Regions from separate parts of the Pectobacterium artocarpous genome, predicted to be linked through region 1. Evidence: predicted binding sites of a transcription regulator. Region 1 holds the regulator's gene; the other holds the start of a gene.
The links. The regulator LexA, encoded in region 1, represses DNA repair genes until DNA is damaged. The targets are predictions, from matches to a motif close to TNCTGTATGTACATACAGNA.
Positions count from the first base shown of each region.

Region 2: the regulator LexA is predicted to act here: its motif matches at 6,786-6,805, upstream of rmuC (DNA recombination protein RmuC).

Region 1 covers NZ_JBJXVK010000016.1:13,004-23,233, reverse strand. The annotation lists gene ACKQAD_RS11715 (LysR family transcriptional regulator) at 1-107, opposite strand, end outside; gene ACKQAD_RS11710 (pirin family protein) at 221-919, shown strand; gene zur (zinc uptake transcriptional repressor Zur) at 1,026-1,535, shown strand; gene ACKQAD_RS11700 (CsbD family protein) at 1,637-1,846, opposite strand; gene lexA (transcriptional repressor LexA) at 2,324-2,932, opposite strand; gene ACKQAD_RS11690 (diacylglycerol kinase) at 3,043-3,408, opposite strand; gene plsB (glycerol-3-phosphate 1-O-acyltransferase PlsB) at 3,536-6,004, shown strand; gene ubiA (4-hydroxybenzoate octaprenyltransferase) at 6,136-6,999, opposite strand; gene ubiC (chorismate lyase) at 7,012-7,545, opposite strand; gene groL (chaperonin GroEL) at 7,938-9,584, opposite strand; gene ACKQAD_RS11665 (co-chaperone GroES) at 9,630-9,923, opposite strand; gene ACKQAD_RS11660 (FxsA family protein) at 10,155-10,230, opposite strand, start outside.
Region 2 covers NZ_JBJXVK010000022.1:15,660-25,889, reverse strand. The annotation lists gene ppc (phosphoenolpyruvate carboxylase) at 1-1,542, opposite strand, end outside; partial or broken gene ACKQAD_RS14750 (GntR family transcriptional regulator) at 1,881-1,952, opposite strand; gene argE (acetylornithine deacetylase) at 2,024-3,175, opposite strand; gene argC (N-acetyl-gamma-glutamyl-phosphate reductase) at 3,378-4,382, shown strand; gene argB (acetylglutamate kinase) at 4,420-5,193, shown strand; gene argH (argininosuccinate lyase) at 5,256-6,629, shown strand; gene rmuC (DNA recombination protein RmuC) at 6,849-8,411, shown strand; gene ubiE (bifunctional demethylmenaquinone methyltransferase/2-methoxy-6-polyprenyl-1,4-benzoquinol methylase UbiE) at 8,547-9,302, shown strand; gene ubiJ (ubiquinone biosynthesis protein UbiJ) at 9,315-9,938, shown strand; gene ubiB (ubiquinone biosynthesis regulatory protein kinase UbiB) at 9,935-10,230, shown strand, end outside.

The DNA of each region.
Region 1 (10,230 bases):
GAAGGCACCCTACCCAACTCGTCTGCCGCAGCGGCAAAGCTGCCACGACGATCGATCGCATCCATCACCCTCAAGGCTTCCAGCGTCAATGCTCGTTCTTTCGCCATCTTGGTACTCATTCAGGAATTTTGAATATACCCACCAGATTAACTAGCTAACAATCCAACGTCTACACAATTACTATCGGTTTAATAAATAATTATCTGGGGGGATAAAAATTATGATCACACGAAGAGCAGCGGGGCAATGCGGCCAAGCCGACTATGGCTGGTTGCAGGCACGCTACACCTTCTCTTTTGGTCACTATTTTGACCCACAATTGCTGGGCTACGCTTCTCTGCGCGTGCTCAATCAGGAAGTATTAGCGCCGGGGGCATCATTCCAGCCACGCACCTACCCACAGGTTGATATTCTGAACATTATTCTTCATGGCGAAGCTGAATACCGCGACAGCAACGGCCGCCACGTTCAGGCCAAAGCTGGCGATGTTCTGTTGCTCGCGACTCAGTCGAACGTCAGCTATAGCGAACATAATATCAACGCCAGTAAGGCTCTGACGCGTATGCAATTGTGGCTGAACGCCTGCCAGAGCCGTGAGAACAGTCCATTACAGCGTATGGAATTGGATTCATCAAGTCATACTCTGCTTGCTTCGCCAGAAGGTGAACAGAACAGCCTGCAACTGCGCCAGCAGGTTTGGATCCATCATGTTGATCTCCAGCAGAATGAGCAAAGCACGATCGCGCTACAGGGGAATCAGGCATACCTTCAGTTGATCCATGGTTCAATGGTGGTAAAAGGCGACCAGCACAGTGAAGCTTTACACTGCGGCGACGGAGCCTTCATCAAAGAAGAAACCACGTTGACGCTACAAGCAGAAGCACCGTTACGGGCGTTGCTCATCGATCTGGTCGTGTAGTCTCCCTGTTCGTTGTTTTCGCAGGAAAACGCTGCCAGTTCGGCGTTTTTATTCAGTCGTGGTAAGATATCCGTCTTGTTCCTCAATGCGTCAGGATGATATGACAATGGATTCAACCAAACAGGACAAACTTCTTGCCCAGGCTGAACAGATTTGTCAGCAGCGCGCCGTGCGTCTCACGCCGCAGCGGTTAGAGGTCTTACGCCTTATGGCACAGCAGTCCGGTGCTATCAGCGCTTATGACCTGCTGGATCTGCTGCGCGTTTCCGAGCCTCAGGCGAAACCGCCGACCGTCTATCGCGCGCTGGATTTTCTGCTGGAACAAGGCTTCATTCATCGAGTCGAATCAAACAACAGCTACGTGCTGTGCCACCATATCGAAGACCACAGCCATACGTCGGCTCTGTTCATCTGCGACCGCTGCGGGCAGGTCACGGAACGTCAAACCGAAGGTGTGGAAGAAATATTACGTAGCCTGGCACAGCAGTCGGGATTTACGCTACGCCACAGCGTTGTGGAAGCTCACGGGCTGTGTGGCGGCTGTCAGGAAGTGGCAGCGTGCAATCAGCCGGATCATTGCGATCACGACCATACGGTTCCGATTAAAAAACGTTAGCGCTCATTGATGGAACCTCCCGTGTGGCAAGGGTTTTCTAGATACAAAAAACGATAGCCTCGAGGGCTATCGTCCCTTTCTGCGGATAAGTATCGCGTTCGCTACCAGTGATATTTGTGGTGCTCTTCCCAGTGTTTCACTTCTTTCTCTGCCGCTTCTTTTTCGTACCCGTAACGCTCTTGGATTCTCCCCACCAGTTGGTCACGTTTACCTTCGATGACCGTCAGGTCGTCATCCGTTAATTTGCCCCATTGCTCTTTCGCTTTACCTTTAAACTGTTTCCAGTTACCGCTGGCTTGGTCTTTATTCATAAGAATCTCCGTACCTTAGGTGTATTGCGCATCAAGGAATCGTGACTACCGACGTAGGCGCCAGTGTCAGATAAATAGGTTAATTCAGTAAGCAGCATCATCGTGTGAATCATCATCGTTTTCTTCGCCACTGTCTCCCTTGATTACCGGGCTAACCTAAATGTGCTGGCTAATGATCAATCACAAAATGATCACTTAAGATAAAAATGCTTACCTTAATAAAAATTATAGCCGAATATTTCACTTAAAATAAAAAACAAGGAATCTGTAACTAGTATGAGCACACAGAAAAGAAATACGCGGTAGAAAGCAGTGAAAAAACAGGCGGTAAGAAGAGCTGGAGAAAACTCACGTGAAATGTAACTAAATGTATACTGCTAGCAGATTAACACATGGAGCACTTAACACATGAAGCGATTAACACGCAGAACGCGATGCACTGAACTGGACAGATGAGCAGTGCATCTCTGTGAACCGTCAGCTCCAGTCGCTGTTGCGAATGACGCCAACCGCTAAGCCTTCTATAGAAAAACTTTGCTCACTCAGGTCGACAACAATCGGGGCAAACTCTTCATTTTCAGCGAGAAGGTGCACCATATTACCTTGCTTTTTCAGGCGTTTTACCGTCACTTCATCTTCAATGCGTGCCACGACAATCTGACCGTTGCGCACATCTTCCGTTTTATGTACGGCCAGCAAATCACCATCCAATATACCGATATTTTTCATCGACATGCCGCTCACCCGCAGCAAAAAATCTGCGCAGGGTTTGAACATAGCAGGGTCAACCTGATAGTGACATTCAATATGTTCCTGTGCCAGCAGAGGCTCACCTGCGGCCACACGACCAACCAGAGGAATACCCGCTTCTTCTTCCATCAGCAGACGAATACCGCGAGAAGCGCCTGAGACAATTTCAATCACGCCTTTACGCGCCAGCGCTTTTAGATGTTCTTCAGCCGCATTGGGAGAGCGAAATCCCAGTTGTTGAGCAATTTCCGCACGCGTTGGCGGCATTCCGGTCTGCGCAATATGATCGCGGATCAGGTCATAAACCTGCTGCTGCCTTGCTGTTAATACTTTCATTCCGCCCCCTGGTTGTTTATACAGTCTTGCTGTGAGTATATACAGGTAAGCCACAATTGGGAATGAAGATATAGACAAAGCCTCTGACTTTTATTCATTTATGCGTACCGTCAGGCAAAATGTTGCCAGAGGATGCTGCCCCACACGACAGCAGCTAACAAGATGGCAACAAAAACAGCCGCCGATCCGATATCTTTCGCCCGACCAGATAATTCGTGGTGCTCAGGGCCAATGCGATCAACAACGGCTTCAATGGCGCTGTTAGCCAGCTCAAATAGCATAATCAATACCACAGACCCGATCAGCAGCAGCTTCTCAACCAGCGTAACCCGCAGCAAACACGCAATAACCACGCCGACAATCGTCAATATGGTTTCCTGACGAAAGGCCACCTCATGCTGCCACGCCTGCTGTAGTCCCTTAAGAGAATAACCGGTTGCCTTAATAATCCGGGTCATCCCCGTTGCTTTATTCATTTATCCTCCGCTATTTATGCAAAATAGTTCGCATTTTAACTCGCCTGTGTTGTCTCATCACCACAGATCTCCGCTGCAGTTTCTGGTATCCTTGCGGCGCATTGCTAACAAGAGGCTCCAAGTTGTTATGTCAGGCTGGCGTAAAATTTACTATAACTTATTGAATATTCCGCTGAAACTGCTGGTTAAAAGCAAAGTTATTCCCGCAGATCCAGTGACCGAGCTGGGGTTAGATCCCTCACGTCCTATACTCTATGTTCTGCCTTACAACTCTCAGGCGGATCTCTTGACGCTACGTGCGAAATGCCTGGCATTGGGCTTGCCCGATCCCTCGCAATCGCTCGAATTCAATGGCGTCGAACTCCCTAGCCATGTCTTTATTAATGACGGGCCGCGCGTTTTCCGCTATTACGTTCCCAAACAGAAATCTGTCAAACTGTTCCACGATTACTTGGATCTGCATCGCGCCAATCCAGATTTAGACGTGCAGATGGTGCCAGTTTCCGTGATGTTTGGGCGCTCTCCAGGTCGGGAAGGCCACTCTCAGGCCACACCGCATCTGCGATTGCTAAACGGCATTGAGAAATTCTTTGCCGTCCTGTGGTTAGGGCGTGACAGTTTTGTCCGCTTCTCCAGCCCAGTGTCGCTGCGCTATATGGCGACCGAGCATGGCACTGACAAAACCATAGCCCACAAACTGGCGCGTGTCGCGCGTATGCACTTCTCCCGCCAACGTTTGGCGGCAGTTGGCCCGCGCTTGCCGGTACGTCAGGAGCTGTTTAATAAGCTGCTGGATTCCAAAGCGATCAAGAAAGCCGTAGACGATGAAGCACGCAGTAAGAAGATTTCCCATGAAAAAGCGCAGCAGAACGCGATTGCGCTGATGGAAGAAATCGCCGCTGACTTTTCCTACGAGGCCGTGCGTCTGTCGGATCGCGTTTTAAGCTGGACGTGGAACCGCCTTTATCAGGGGATCAACGTCCATAACGCCGAACGCGTTCGCCAGTTGGCGCAGGATGGTCACGGTATCGTCTATGTGCCCTGCCACCGCAGCCATATGGACTATCTGTTGTTGTCCTACGTCCTGTACCATCAGGGCTTAGTGCCGCCGCACATCGCCGCAGGCATCAATCTTAATTTCTGGCCCGCAGGCCCGATCTTCCGTCGTCTTGGCGCTTTCTTCATTCGTCGTACCTTCAAGGGCAACAAGCTGTATTCCACGATTTTCCGTGAATATCTGGGTGAATTGTTTGCCCGCGGCTATTCGGTGGAATACTTTATGGAAGGTGGACGTTCGCGCACGGGTCGTCTGTTGGAACCTAAAACCGGTACGCTAGCCATGACCATTCAGGCCATGCTCAGAGGCGGCACGCGCCCTATCACGCTGGTGCCGATTTATGTCGGTTACGAGCATGTGATGGAAGTCGGCACCTATGCGAAAGAGCTGCGCGGCGCGGTGAAGGAAAAAGAAGGCTTTATGCAGATGGTGCGTGGTTTACGCAAACTACGCAATTTGGGCCAGGGTTATGTGAACTTCGGCGAACCGCTCCCGCTGACCACCTACCTGAACCAGCATGTTCCGCAATGGCGTGATGCGATTGATCCCATCGAAGCACAGCGCCCAAGCTGGCTCACGCCGACGGTGCAGGATATCTCTATGGATATCATGGTACGCATCAATAATTCTGCGGCAGCAAACGCGATGAACCTGTGTTCGACGGCCTTGCTGGCATCGCGCCAGCGCTCGTTGACGCGCGAACAAATGCAAGAACAGCTGGATTGCTATCTACAACTGCTGCGCCAGGTTCCTTACCACAAGGATATTACGGTTCCCAAAAAGACAGCGGATGAACTGTTGGAACATGCGCTGAGCATGAACAAGTTCGAAGTCGAGAAGGACAGTATTGGCGATATCATCATCCTGCCGCGCGAGCAGGCCGTTCTGATGACGTACTATCGCAATAACATCCAGCATCTGTTGGTCTTACCGTCGCTGATCGCCAGCATCGTCATCCATCATCGCCGGATTACGCTTGCCGACGTCGTGCGACAGATCGCACTGATCTATCCGCTGCTGCAATCCGAACTGTTCCTGCACTATTCCAAAGAACAGTTAGCGGGCGTGCTCGAAACATTAGCTAATGAATTGGTTCGACAGCAGTTGCTATGCAGCCGTGACGGTGAACTAGCTATCAACCCGCCACGTATCCGCACACTGCAATTGCTGTCAGCAGGCGTGCGTGAAACGCTGCAACGCTATGCGATTACCCTGTCTTTACTGTGTGCAAATCCAGAAATCAACCGCGGCACGCTGGAGAAAGAGAGCCGGAATATGGCGCAACGCCTGTCCGTCCTGCACGGTATCAACGCCCCTGAGTTCTTTGATAAAGCCGTGTTCTCAACGTTGGTCGCCACCTTACGGACAGAAGGGTATATCACCGACAGCGCGGAAGCGGCGCAAGGCGATATCGTAGCGATCTACAACATTCTCGGCGATCTGATCAACCCGGAAGTGCGTTTGACTATTGAAAGCGCCAGCTCATCTACTGAAATGGAAGCCGATAGTCAGGCAGTGGAAGAGACAACACTGGAATAGTCAGGCTGGAAAATGGCGGATAATACGCCGCCATCAAGCCGCAGATGTGCTTAGCGTTGCAAACACATCGAGATATTCAGCCATAAAAAAAGCAGCGAGAAATCGCTGCTTTTTTACTTCTGATGTTCAGCTTACAGGCCAAACAGCACACCAATAAATATCGCCATTCCCGCATATTTATTATTGTGGAACGCCTTAAAACAGGCATCGCGCTCGCGACCGGCTGTGAGTATTTGCTGATAGACAAACATCCCACCAGCCACCAGAAGCGAAATGTAGTAGGGGGTTCCCAATCCGCTGATCTTTCCTAAAATCAGCAGCAGCGCCAGCATGCTAAACTGCAATAATCCGATGATGAGATTGTCAAAGCGGCCAAATAGGATCGCGGTGGATTTCACCCCGATCTTCAGGTCGTCATCGCGATCCACCATCGCATATTGGGTATCGTAGGCACCCGTCCAGCAGATATACGCCAGAAACATCATCCAGCAGGTCGCAGGCAGGCTTTCACTCACCGCAGCATACGCCATCGGAATCGACCAGCCAAACGCCGCGCCCAGCACAAACTGAGGAAGATGGCTGACCCGTTTCATAAACGGATAAACCCATGCCAGCCCCAGCCCTGCCACGGACAGCCAGATCGTCATCGTATTCAGCGTCAGTACCAGACCAAACGCCAGCAAGACCAGAACGACAAACAACACTTTGGCAGATTGCTCGCTCACTTCACCGCTAGGCAATGGACGAGAAGCCGTGCGTTTTACATGACCATCAAAATGGCGATCGGCATAATCATTGATGACGCAGCCCGCCGCACGCATTAAGAACACCCCGGCGACAAACACAAAGAGCGTCCACGGTGCGGGTGCTCCCCCACCCGCCAGCCACAGCGCCCATAGCGTTGGCCACAGCAGCAACAGAGAACCTATCGGTTTATCAATCCGCATCAAGCGACAATAAGCCAGCCATTTCCCTGCTGTAACACTTCTTTCCAAGGATTTATCTCCTCAAATTACCTGCCAACCTTCATCACCCGGTGTGTAATAAACCGGTGATTCCGGTAAGAAAAGCTCAGTCAACAGTAACGGATGACCCGAAAGGCACAAGCGGGAACGCCGCGCCCATAAACCTTCGCAGCATCCGGTATGAATGTAGTCACGCGTCAGCGATTTTTGCCCAAACAGATAACGACCTAACGGCTGGTTGCCTATTTTCGTCAACGCTGCACCTGCCCCCTCAAGCGTCTGTTGCGTGACAATCGTTCGGCCAAAAAGCCAGGGGCGATCGTCACCATACAGCACGACTTCACGTAGCCAGTAGCACTCACTATACGGTAGCTGTTCGCGCTCTTCGCCCAGCATTTGTGGCGTAATGAATCCCTCACGACAAAGCGTAACCCGCAGTTGGGCACAATATTTTTCCAGCCGCTGCGTCATGGAACGGGTTTCCATCAGCCAGTTACCAATGTGCTCAGGCAATACCGAAGGGGGTTCAGTAAACCAGGATATGGTGCGCAGAAGCGTTGACGCATCGTCAGACATTTCCCTACTCCCGGACAGGGTTACTTTGTAGATAAAAGCATTCGTAAATAAAGTAAGCGTCCCTATTGTAGCGCAGAATGCCTCTCTGGTAACACGCTATAAACCAATTCATCCCCGATGTGGCAACATTTCGGCAATGCAGCGGGATGCGTAACACCCATAGCGGTGCCCCTTTACTCATTTATCAGGTAATCGGCAAACGCAAAAACGCTCACCCCAGTAATTCATTGAATTGATTAACATTGAATTGATTAAATAGAAACGAAGCGCATAAAAAAAAAGCACCACCCGGTATCACGACCGGATAGTGCTCTTTAAAAAACAGGAAAGACGCGCTTCTGTAACCTGACCCTTGTCGCCGGAAAACGGCTGCCGGCGACAATGACGTCAGATTACATCATGCCGCCCATACCACCCATGCCGCCCATACCGCCAGCAGCACCTAAGTCAGGCGCATCGCTTTTCGGCAGGTCGGTTACCATACATTCGGTGGTGATCATCAGACCCGCAACGGAAGCCGCGTATTGCAATGCAGAACGGGTTACCTTAGTTGGATCCAGGATACCGAAGTCGATCATGTTGCCGTATTCTTCCGTTGCCGCGTTGTAACCGTAATTACCTTCGCCCGCTTTAACGGTGTTCGCCACCACAGATGGCTCTTCACCCGCGTTGGAAACGATCTGACGCAGAGGCGCTTCCATCGCACGCAGCGCAACTTTGATACCCACGTTCTGGTCTTCGTTCTGAGCAGACAGAGAAGCCAGCTTAGCCGCAACGCGAACCAGCGCCACGCCACCACCAGCCACCACGCCTTCTTCTACCGCGGCGCGAGTCGCAGCCAAAGCATCTTCAACGCGTGCTTTCTTCTCTTTCATTTCAACTTCAGTTGCTGCGCCCACTTTGATAACGGCTACGCCGCCAGCCAGTTTAGCCACTCGCTCTTGCAGTTTTTCACGGTCGTAATCAGACGTCGCTTCTTCAACCTGCTGACGGATCTGAGCAACACGGCCCTGAATCGCCGCTTCTTCACCCGTACCATCGATGATAGTTGTGGTGTCTTTGTTGATGACAACGCGTTTTGCCTGACCCAGATCTTCCAGCGTTGCTTTTTCCAGCTCCAGACCGATCTCTTCAGAGATAACCGTACCGCCAGTCAGCGTCGCGATATCTTGGAGCATCGCTTTACGACGGTCGCCGAAGCCCGGTGCTTTCACCGCAGCCACTTTCACGATACCGCGCATGGTGTTAACCACCAGCGTTGCCAGTGCTTCGCCTTCAACATCTTCAGCAACGATAACCAGCGGTTTGCCCGCTTTCGCTACGGCTTCCAGTACTGGCAGCATTTCACGGATGTTGGAGATTTTTTTGTCAGCCAGCAGGATGAACGGGCTTTCCAGTTCTACCGCACCGGTTTCTGGCTTGTTGATGAAGTACGGAGACAGGTAGCCACGGTCGAACTGCATACCTTCAACCACGTCCAGCTCATCTTGCAGGCCGGTACCTTCTTCAACGGTGATAACGCCTTCTTTACCCACTTTGTCCATCGCTTCGGCAATCATTTTGCCTACGGTTTCGTCGGAGTTAGCAGAGATGGTACCAACCTGAGCAATCGCTTTAGAGTCAGAGCACGGTACAGACAGTGCTTTCAACTCTTCAACTGCGGCGATAACGGCTTTATCGATACCGCGCTTCAGATCCATCGGGTTCATGCCCGCAGCAACAGCTTTCAGGCCTTCAGTGATGATAGCCTGCGCCAATACGGTTGCGGTCGTGGTGCCGTCACCTGCTGCGTCATTCGCTTTAGAGGCAACTTCTTTCACCATCTGCGCGCCCATGTTCTCAAACTTGTCTTCCAGCTCGATTTCACGCGCAACAGATACGCCGTCTTTAGTAATGGTCGGTGCACCGAAGGATTTATCCAAAACTACGTTACGGCCTTTCGGACCCAAGGTAACCTTCACTGCATCAGCCAGTACATTTACGCCGCGCAGCATTTTTACGCGAGCGTCATTACCGAATTTTACGTCTTTAGCTGCCATGGTGTATTTCCCTTAAATTCGTTCAGTTCAGATGATTACGCGCAGTTACGCTTCAACAATTGCCAGAATGTCGCTTTCAGACATGATCAACACTTCTTCGTTATCGATCTTCTCTGCCTTCACGCCATAGCCATCATTGAAAATAACGATGTCGCCAACTTTCACATCCAGCGGCTTCACTTCGCCATTTTCCAGGATACGTCCGTGACCTACGGCCAGAACTTCACCGCGGGTAGATTTACCAGCAGCGGAACCAGTCAGTACGATACCGCCAGCAGATTTTGACTCGACTTCTTTGCGCTTGACGATCACGCGGTCATGCAATGGACGAATATTCATTGATAGCTCTCCTTTGAGAAAGTCCATATCGGTTTAGGATAAACGCCGACGATGTCTTGCTTATGCTTTCCATCATTGGCCTTGTGGTGTTCTAAATGGGGACGTTTCACCGCCCTTCAAGAGAGAAAATGCATTTTTTTTGCGTTAGACGGCCACTTGCCGCTGACGGCAGAAAAAAAACAAGGATTATCAGTATGATAATCCTTATCTGTTTTTCAGTTCATCGTGACGTTAACGGTCATCACGATCGTCACGATGTTCAATATTTGCTCTCCCACCATCCTTGCGCTGGTATTCCCCTTCAAAG
Region 2 (10,230 bases), on a different contig from region 1:
GGCATTGTTCAGGTCGTCCAGCGTTTCAAACAGTGGCGCGACAGGCAAGGCAAACGGACAACCTGCTTCTTTGAGCAGCAGATGAACGGCCAGCACATCGGAAGGTGTGCGTGCCATCGAAATGACATAGGTCGCGACGGAACCGGTAGGGGCTTTAGCAATGACCCGACAGGTATCCAGCACTTCTTTGGTCTCTGCACTCGGTTCCCAATAGCGTGGCAGAAGCGGGCGTTTGGAACTAAGTTCGCGGACCAGGAAGGCTTGTTTATCGGACTCAGACCAGCTTTCGTAGTCACCCAGCCCCAGATAGCGGGTAATTTCAGCTAGCGCTTCAGTGTGACGGGTACTTTCCTGACGAACATCGATGCGTACCAAAGGCACACCGAAACAGCGCACTCGGCGCAGCGTATCCAGTAGGCTACCGTCGGCGATGATGCCCATGCCGCAGGCCTTCAGAGACTGGTAACAGGCGTGGAGCGGTTCCCAGAGTTGTTCGTTGGTAATCAGCAGATCTTTAGGAGGCAATCGCTCTTCACCTTTCAGGCGCGCTTCCAGATAGCTCAGCGTGCTGCCCAACTGTGAGCGCAATGACTTCATGATGGCACGGTACGGCTCTTGTACCTCGCTGCCACCCGCTAGCTCCAGCAGTTCCGGCGTACATTCTGACATCGACAGTTCTGATACCAGCACCTGAATATCGCGCAGGAAAAGATCGGCGGCTTTCCAGCGGCTGAGTAGCAGCACATGGCGAGTGACTTCTGCCGTCACGTTCGGATTACCGTCACGGTCGCCACCCATCCAGGAGGTAAAGCGTACCGGTACGGCATCAACGGGCAGACGGTAGCCGAAAGCCTGTTCCAGTTGTTCATCCAGCTCACGTAAAAATGCGGGAACGCCTTCCCACAGGCTGTTTTCCACCACGGCAAAGCCCCATTTGGCTTCATCTACCGGAGTAGGGCGAATTTTCCGGATCTCATCGGTATGCCAGGACTGCGCGATCAACTGGCGCAGACGGCGCATGATCTGATTACGTTCATAGTCAGCCAGGTCGTTATGGTCGAGCTGCTTGAGACAGGTATTCACTTCCACCAGCTTGTGGATCAGCGTTCGGCGGGTAATTTCGGTCGGGTGGGCGGTCAGCACCAGTTCGATCGACAGTGATTCCACGGCATCGCGGATATCGCGTTCGGTCAGATCTTTGCTTGCTTTCAGGCGCTCAAAGGCGTTGGAAAGCTGTGCCGGATTACTCGCCGCCTCACCATGCGGTGAGATTGTGTGATATTGCTCGGCGGTGTTCGTCAGGTTAAGGAACTGGCTGAATGCGCGAGCAACGGGCAACAGCTCATCGTTAGACAGGTTTTGCAGCGTGGTCAGCAACTCCTGACGATGTTTTTCATTACCTGCGCGGGAAGATTTTGACAACTTGCGGATTGTTTCGACTTTATCAAGGATGTTTTCACCCAGTGCTTCCTTGATGGTATCGCCGAGCAGTTTGCCGAGCATACTGACGTTACTGCGCATTGCGGAATATTGTTCGTTCATAGTTACCCTGACCCATCCCTACCATTTTTGTAAGTTTATTTCACTTGACATATTTTTACGCACTGTATCCATCTAGCCACGATAAGGCGAGTTCGTCAATTGACGATTCTTTCTTCTCCTTATTCTTTGTACTTGCATTAAGGCGGGCTTGGCAATTTGTGAAATTTAATTACAAGGGCGCGGATATTAGGGCAACTTATATACTCGTCATACTTCAAGTTGCATGTGCGTTGGCTACGTTATTCGGCACACTTATTGTGTACCTCGTCTTGGCGGAGCTGAACTTTTCAAAGAAAGCAGAGTTGGGGGAGTCACACTGAAGACCGCATAGCTGAAATGCGGGGACATGGCAGCTTTTCCGGCAGTGGATCGGTGTGCTGATAGATTTTTCTCAGTAAATCCTGGGCGATGAAATCTTTCTTTTCATGGACTGTCTCAAAATAGCCCTGCCAGCGTCGCTGACAAGGCCGCTTTCATCGGATCAGTGGTGGCAGAAGTGATGAATCACCTGCGAAATCAGCTCCCGCGTCGGTTTGATAAATTTGGTGTCAATATATTCATCCGGCTGGTGCGCCTGTTCGATCGATCCCGGCCCCAGAACCAGCGTCGGGCACAGCGCCTGAATAAACGGCGCTTCGGTGCAGTAGTTCACGATTTCCGTTTTCGTTCCCAGCAGATTTTCCACCACCGATACCAGACGGTGATCGGGCGGGCACTCATAGCCGGGAATCGGCGGATGCAGTTCGCTGATGGTCAACCGACCCGGCCAACGCTGGCTGACGGGTTCCAGCGCTTCTGACAGCAGCCCGTTCAGATCGTTAAGCGTAATGCCCGGCAGCGGACGAATATCCATATGCAGTTCACAGCAGCCGCAGATACGGTTCGCAGCATCGCCACCGTGAATGTGGCCAAGGTTCATGGTGGGGTGAGGAATGTGGAAAATTGGATTGTGGTAGCGTTCCTGTAGGGTGTTGCGCAGCACCAGCAGGTGGGAAATCGCTTCGTGCATCAGCTCAATCGCGTTCACGCCGCGTGAAGGATCGCTGGAGTGACCGGACTGCCCCTGAATACGGATGGCGTTGGACATATGGCCTTTGTGGGCACGAACCGGTTGCAGCGAGGTCGGCTCGCCGATGATGGCGCAGTCTGGACGAATTTGCGTGGATTCGGAGAAATACTTGGCACCGGCCATCGTCGTTTCTTCATCTGCCGTCGCTAAAATATAGAGTGGCTTTGTCAGCCTGGTTGGATCGATATCGCGCAAGGCATCAAGAATAAAGGCAAAGAACCCTTTCATATCCGCGGTACCCAGACCGTACAGCTTATTGCCGTGTTCGGTCAGCGTGAAAGGATCGCGCGTCCAGCGGCCGTCGTCGAACGGCACGGTGTCGGTATGCCCTGCCAACAATAAACCGCCTTTTCCTTCACCTATTCGCGCTAGCATATTAAATTTATTGAGGGTGCCGGGAACCGGCTGGACTTCAACATGGAAGCCGAGATCGCCGAACCAGCCTGCCAGCAGGTTGATTAACGCTTGATTACTTTGATCGAGCGCGCTGTCGGTGGCACTGATGGACGGTGTAGCGATTAGTGCCCGATATAGCTCAATAAAAGGGGGTAAATTCATCTTCACTGTTGACAGCCTCTGGTTAGGATAGTATCAATATTCATGCATTTATTGTGAATAAAAATACAATAATGCGCGGTGAAAGGAAACCCAAAGGTAAGGCGATGGCGATTCGTCACTTTCACTGAGCTTCGCGGGTGAACTGCGTACCGACGCTGGTGAGCCCTGTTACCTGTTTCATAGATAAGTAAGAAGGTATACGGATCCCATGCTGAATACGCTGATTGTTGGTGCAAGTGGTTATACCGGCGCGGAGCTTGCGCTCTACCTGAACCGTCACCCACAGATGAACATAACCGCTTTGATGGTTTCTGCGCAAAGTGTCGATGCAGGAAAATTGATTTCTGATTTACATCCGCAGCTCAAAGGTATCATTGATGTACCGGTAAAACCGCTGACCGATGCTGAAGAAGCAGCGAAAGGCGTGGATGTCGTTTTTCTGGCGACCGACCACAAAGTCAGCCACGATCTGGCCCCTGTTTTTCTGGCGGCAGGCTGTACGGTTTTTGATTTGTCCGGCGCGTTCCGCGTACAGGATGCTGAATTTTATCGTCGCTATTATGGTTTTGAACATCAGCACCCTGACTGGCTGGCAAAAGCGGTTTACGGGCTGGCCGAATGGCGTGCGGAAAGCGTAAAACACGCACAGCTGGTTGCCGTGCCGGGCTGTTATCCCACGGCTGCGCAGTTGGCGCTGAAGCCGCTGCTGGATGCACAACTGCTGAATCCGGCACAGTGGCCAGTGATTAATGCCGTCAGCGGCGTGAGCGGGGCGGGGCGTAAAGCGTCGATGACTAGCAGCTTCTGTGAAGTCAGCCTGCAACCCTATGGCATTTTCAACCACCGCCATGAACCTGAAATTTCAATGCACCTCGGTACGCCAGTGATCTTTACACCGCATTTGGGCAACTTTGCTCGCGGCATTCTGGAAACCATCACCTGTCGCCTGCAACCGGGTGTAACCCCGCAGGATGTCGCCGAAGCCTATCACACTGCTTATCACGATAAGCCGCTGGTTCGCCTGTACGATAAGGGCGTTCCGGCGCTGAAATCCGTTGTCGGCCTGCCGTTCTGCGATATCGGTTTCTCCGTTGACGGTGAGCACCTGATCGTGGTGGCAACCGAAGATAATCTGCTGAAAGGCGCGGCAGCACAGGCTGTGCAATGCATGAACATTCGTTTTGGTTTCCCTGAAACCCAATCGTTAATTTAATGACTACTGGTCCCGACATTTCGAGGCGTGAAGCATAATGAATCCGTTAATTATCAAATTAGGTGGCGTTTTACTGGATAGCGAAGAAGCGCTGGAACGTCTGTTCACCGCGCTGGTGGCTTACCGCCGGGAACATCAGCGTCCGCTGGTGATTGTGCACGGTGGCGGCTGTCTGGTGGATGACCTGATGAAGAAACTGGCGTTGCCCGTCGTGAAGAAAAACGGCCTGCGTGTCACGCCTGCCGATCAGATCGACATCATCACCGGCGCGCTGGCGGGTTCCGCGAATAAGACGCTGCTGTCATGGGCGAAGAAACATGACATCAACGCGGTCGGCTTGTGTCTGGGCGATGGCGGCAGCACGACGGTCACACAGCTAGATGAAGCGCTGGGCTTTGTGGGTAAAGCGGAAGCGGGATCGCCTGCGCTGCTGAACACGCTGCTGTCTGCGGGCTATCTGCCAGTTGTCAGCTCCATCGGTATTACGGCGCAGGGTGACCTGATGAACGTCAACGCCGATCAGGCAGCGACGGCGCTGGCGCAAACGCTGGGTGCGGATTTAATCCTGCTGTCTGACGTGAGCGGCATTCTGGACGGTAAAGGTCAGCGCATTGCTGAAATGACGGCAGAGAAAGCCGAACACTTGATTGCTCAGGGCATCATTACCGACGGCATGATTGTTAAGGTCAACGCCGCGCTGGATGCCGCTCGTGCGCTGGGCCGTCCGGTTGATATCGCCAGTTGGCGTCATGCCGAGCAACTCCCTGCGCTGTTCAACGGCGTAGCGATTGGTACGCGTATTCTGGCGTAAGTCGTTTCTGGGTATGGCATGATGCGATACCAACGTGAATGATATTTTTAGGAGTAAGAGTTATGGCTTTGTGGGGCGGTCGGTTTAGTCAGGCAGCAGATCAGCGTTTTAAACAATTTAATGACTCACTGCGGTTTGATTACCGTCTGGCGGAGCAGGACATCGTGGGTTCGATCGGCTGGTCGAAAGCGCTGGTGACGGTTAACGTGCTCAACGAACAGGAACAGCAGCAACTGGAACAGGCGCTGAACGCGCTGCTGGTTGAGGTACAAGCCGAGCCTGAGATGATCCTGCAAAGCGATGCAGAAGATATTCACAGCTGGGTAGAGCAGCGCCTGATTGAGAAAGTCGGTGATTTAGGTAAAAAACTGCATACCGGTCGTAGCCGTAACGATCAGGTCGCTACCGATCTGAAGCTATGGTGCAAGGCGCAGATTGCCGAGCTGCTGCTGTCTGTACGCCAACTGCGTCAGGCGCTGGTCACGACGGCGGAAGCGAATCAGGATGCGGTGATGCCGGGCTACACCCACTTGCAGCGTGCACAGCCGGTGACGTTTGCCCACTGGTGTCTGGCCTACCATGAGATGCTGGCGCGTGATGAAAGCCGTCTGGAAGATACGCTGAAGCGTCTGGATGTCAGCCCTCTGGGCTGTGGTGCGCTGGCGGGAACGGCTTATCCGATTGACCGTGAGCAACTGGCAGGTTGGTTAGGATTTGCCTCGGCTACGCGTAATAGTCTGGACACGGTTTCCGATCGCGATCATGTACTGGAACTGCTATCCGATGCCTCGATCGGCATGATCCACCTGTCGCGTTTTGCCGAAGATCTGATCTTCTTCAACAGCGGTGAAGCGGCGTTTGTTGAACTGTCTGACCGTGTGACATCCGGTTCTTCCCTGATGCCACAGAAGAAAAATCCGGATGCGCTGGAGCTGATTCGTGGTAAATGCGGTCGCGTACAGGGGGCGTTGACCGGCATGATGATGACGCTTAAAGGCCTGCCGCTGGCGTATAACAAAGACATGCAGGAAGACAAGGAAGGGCTGTTTGACGCGCTGGATACCTGGCACGACTGCCTGATGATGGCAGGTCTGGTGCTGGAAGGCATTCAGATTAAGCGTCCGCGCTGTAAAGAAGCAGCCGAGCAAGGCTACGCAAACTCCACCGAACTGGCGGATTATCTGGTTGCGAAAGGCGTCCCGTTCCGTGAAGCGCATCATATCGTGGGTGAGGCGGTGGTAGAAGCCATTCGTCAGGGTAAAGCCCTGGAAGCGTTGCCGCTGGCCGATCTGCAAAAATTCAGTGCGGTGATTGGTGAGGATGTATACCCGATTCTGGCGTTGCAATCCTGTCTGGATAAGCGTGCTGCACAAGGTGGCGTGTCACCGCAGCAGGTCGCGAAAGCGATCAGTGATGCGAAACAGCGCTTAGCTTAAGTCGCCCCGTCTGTTTCAGTTCTCCCAACGTTGCTGTTCCGCGTTGGGGGAATGTCAACGTTACCCCTCTGATTCTCCTGCAAATTATCATCTATCCTTGTTTATATGGAATGCGGCTCGCATTTTTCTGCTCAGCGTACCCCCCACTGGAATTGTTTCTGGACATCCATACAGTATCATTTTACCTTACCGACAGCGTGAAAGGCCTGCGGAGGCAAAGTGGATATCAGCATATTTTATGGTCTGGGCGGCGGTGCGGTAGGGCTACTGATCGGGTGGCTGATTGTCAGCCTAATTCATCAGCGGAAGCTGTCTCAGCATGACACCGAACAGCGGCTGCTGGCGCAGACGTTACAACAGACCCAACAGTCGCTCAGCGAGCAGCAGCAGGCAAAACAGCAGGATGAACAGCGGTTGCGGCAAAACGAGCTGGAACTGCGTACAGTTCACGCGCAACTCTCTGCCAGCCATGAAAAGCTGCAACAGTTGAGTGAGCTTCGTGCAGAGTGCGTGCAGCTCAATCAGGAACTGCGAACGCTGCGTGAAATAAACCGCGCACAGGAAGCGGAACTGCGGGAAGTCACCATTCGGCTGGAAGAAACCCGTATGGCGGCGGAAGAAAAGCAGAGGCTGTTGGCCAATAGCGAACAGCGGTTGACGACGCAGTTTGAGAATCTGGCGAACCGTATTTTTGAACACAGTGGCCGCAAGGTGGATGAGCAAAATAAACAGAGCCTGGATAAGTTGTTGATGCCGCTGCGCGAGCAGCTTGATGGTTTTCGTCGTCAGGTTCAGGACAGCTTTGGTGCGGAAGCACGCGAACGTCACACGCTGGCGCATGAAATCCGCAATTTGCAACAGTTGAACGCGCAGATGGCACATGAAGCCATCAACCTGACAAAAGCGCTGAAGGGCGATAATAAAACGCAGGGTAACTGGGGCGAGGTGGTGTTAAGCCGCGTGCTGGAAGCCTCCGGTCTGCGTGAAGGCTATGAGTATCAGACGCAGGTCAGTGTGCAGACGGGGACGAATAGCCGCCTGCAACCGGATGTCATTGTGCGTTTACCGCAGGGTAAAGATGTCGTGATTGATGCCAAGATGTCGCTGGTGGCTTATGAGCGCTATTTCAATAGTGACGATGATGTCGAGCGTAATACGGCGCTGAACGAACATTTGCTCTCGGTGCGTAGCCACATTCGGCAACTGAGCAGCAAAGATTATCAGCAGCTTCCGGGGCTGCGTTCGCTAGACTACGTGCTGATGTTTATTCCGGTCGAACCCGCTTTTCTGGTTGCTATCGATCGCCAGCCCGAATTGATCAACGAGGCGCTAAAGCACAATATTATGCTGGTCAGCCCGACCACTCTGCTGGTGGCGTTACGTACCATTAATAACCTATGGCGCTATGAACAGCAGAGCCGCAATGCACAGCACATCGCTGAAAAAGCGTCACGGCTGTACGATAAACTGCGGTTGTTCGTCGATGACATGGAAGCGATGGGACAGAGTCTGGATAAAGCGCAGGGCACTTATCGTCAGGCGATGAATAAACTTTCCTCTGGGCGTGGTAACCTTATTGGCCAGGCTGAGGGGTTCCGTGCGCTGGGGGTCGAAATTAAACGCACGATCAGCCCGTCATTGGCCGAAAAAGCAACGGCCAATGAGCACGCTGAACGCGATGAATTACCGGGTTCTGTCGCGCCCGACGCTGTCTCTCCTGCCGTAAAAACGGAAGGTGAAGCAGGAGAAACGCTCTTCTCTACCCGTGTTCACCCGTACTAAATGGGTATGGATTTCGTGGGTTTGGCATGCGGCTATGCGAAAGAAATTAGTGCAGTGGGGTTTTTATCCGGGTCTGGTACACTCTCACCATAAATGGGTAGACCCGAAATTTGACTGAAATAGTAGGCGGATAAGATGGCAAGTGAGCAGGAGAATACGGCCGACTTTGGTTTTCGGACTGTCGCCAGGGATGAAAAAGAAGTCATGGTGGCTGAAGTTTTTCATTCCGTAGCAGCAAAGTATGACTTGATGAATGACCTGATGTCCTTTGGCATCCACCGAATCTGGAAACGTTTCACCATCGAATGCAGTGGGGTAAGGCGTAACCAGCGTGTTCTGGATCTGGCCGGAGGAACAGGGGATTTAACCGCCAAATTCTCCCGTATGGTTGGCGAAGGCGGGGAAGTCATTCTGGCGGACATCAATGCATCAATGCTGAAAGTGGGCCGTGAGAAACTGCGTAACAAAGGCATTATCGACAACATCAGCTATGTGCAGGCCAATGCAGAGGCGCTGCCGTTCCCTGATGACTTCTTTGACTGCATTACTATCTCCTTTGGTCTGCGCAACGTGACGGACAAAAACAAAGCGCTGCGCTCAATGTTCCGTGTCCTGAAACCGGGTGGTCGGTTGCTGGTGCTGGAATTTTCCAAGCCAATAATTAAACAGCTGAGCACCGTTTACGATGCCTATTCCTTTCATATCCTGCCGAGAATTGGCGAAGCCGTGGCGAGTGATGCCGGGAGCTACCGCTATCTGGCGGAATCCATCCGTATGCATCCCGATCAGGAAACGCTGAAAGGGATGATGAGCGACGCCGGTTTTGACAGCGTAAACTATTTCAACCTCACCGGTGGTATTGTCGCACTGCACCGTGGGTTTAAATTCTGATTGGAAACGCCAATGCTGATAACGTCTTTTCTGACTGCTACGCTGGAAACTGCGCTGAATCAGCTGCTTTTTCACGATACGATTTCTTGTGATCGAAACATGAAGTCTGCCCGCCAGCGCTTACAGGGGAAAACACTTCAGATCGAGTTGGCTGAACTGGATGTGCCCTTGGTGCTGGTGTTTAACGAACAGCGTCTGGACGTTGTCAGCCAGTGGGGCGAGTTGACGGATTGCCGCCTGAAAACACGCGTCCCGGTTCTGATGAAATTACGCGATCGTCAGCAGCTATCGTCGCTGATGAGAAGCGGCGAACTGGTGATTGAAGGTGATATTCAAGTCGTTCAACAGTTCATCGTGCTGGTTGATCTGGCAGAGTTCGATCCCGCGGAATGGCTGTCTCCCTACCTGGGCGATATTGTTGCCCAAGGCCTTAGCCAGACAGCACAGAAAACCCTGAGCTTCCTGAGACGGTTATTACATCAGCAGCAACATTTCCTGTCCGAGACGTTAACGGAAGAGTGGCGACTGGCTCCGGGAAAACTGGAAAGCGCCTGGTTTCATGAGGAAATCGTTGCATTGGATAAATCAGCCGATAGGTTGTCCGAACGACTGGCGAAACTGGAGGCTTTACGATGACGCCCAGTGAATTACGTCGCCTTTACAGCATTGTGCGTGTGCTGTTGAGCTATGGTCTGGACGAACTCATTCCTAAAATGCGTCTGACGCTTCCGTTGCGTGCGGGCCGTCATCTGCTGTTCTGGTTACCCAATCTCCACCGCAACATGCCTTTGGGAGAACGTCTGCGTTTGGCGCTTCAGGAACTGGGGCCGGTGTGGATTAAGTTCGGACAAATGATGTCTACGCGCCGCGATCTCTTCCCACCTGCTATCGCCGATCAACTGGCGATGTTGCAGGATAAGGTTGAGCC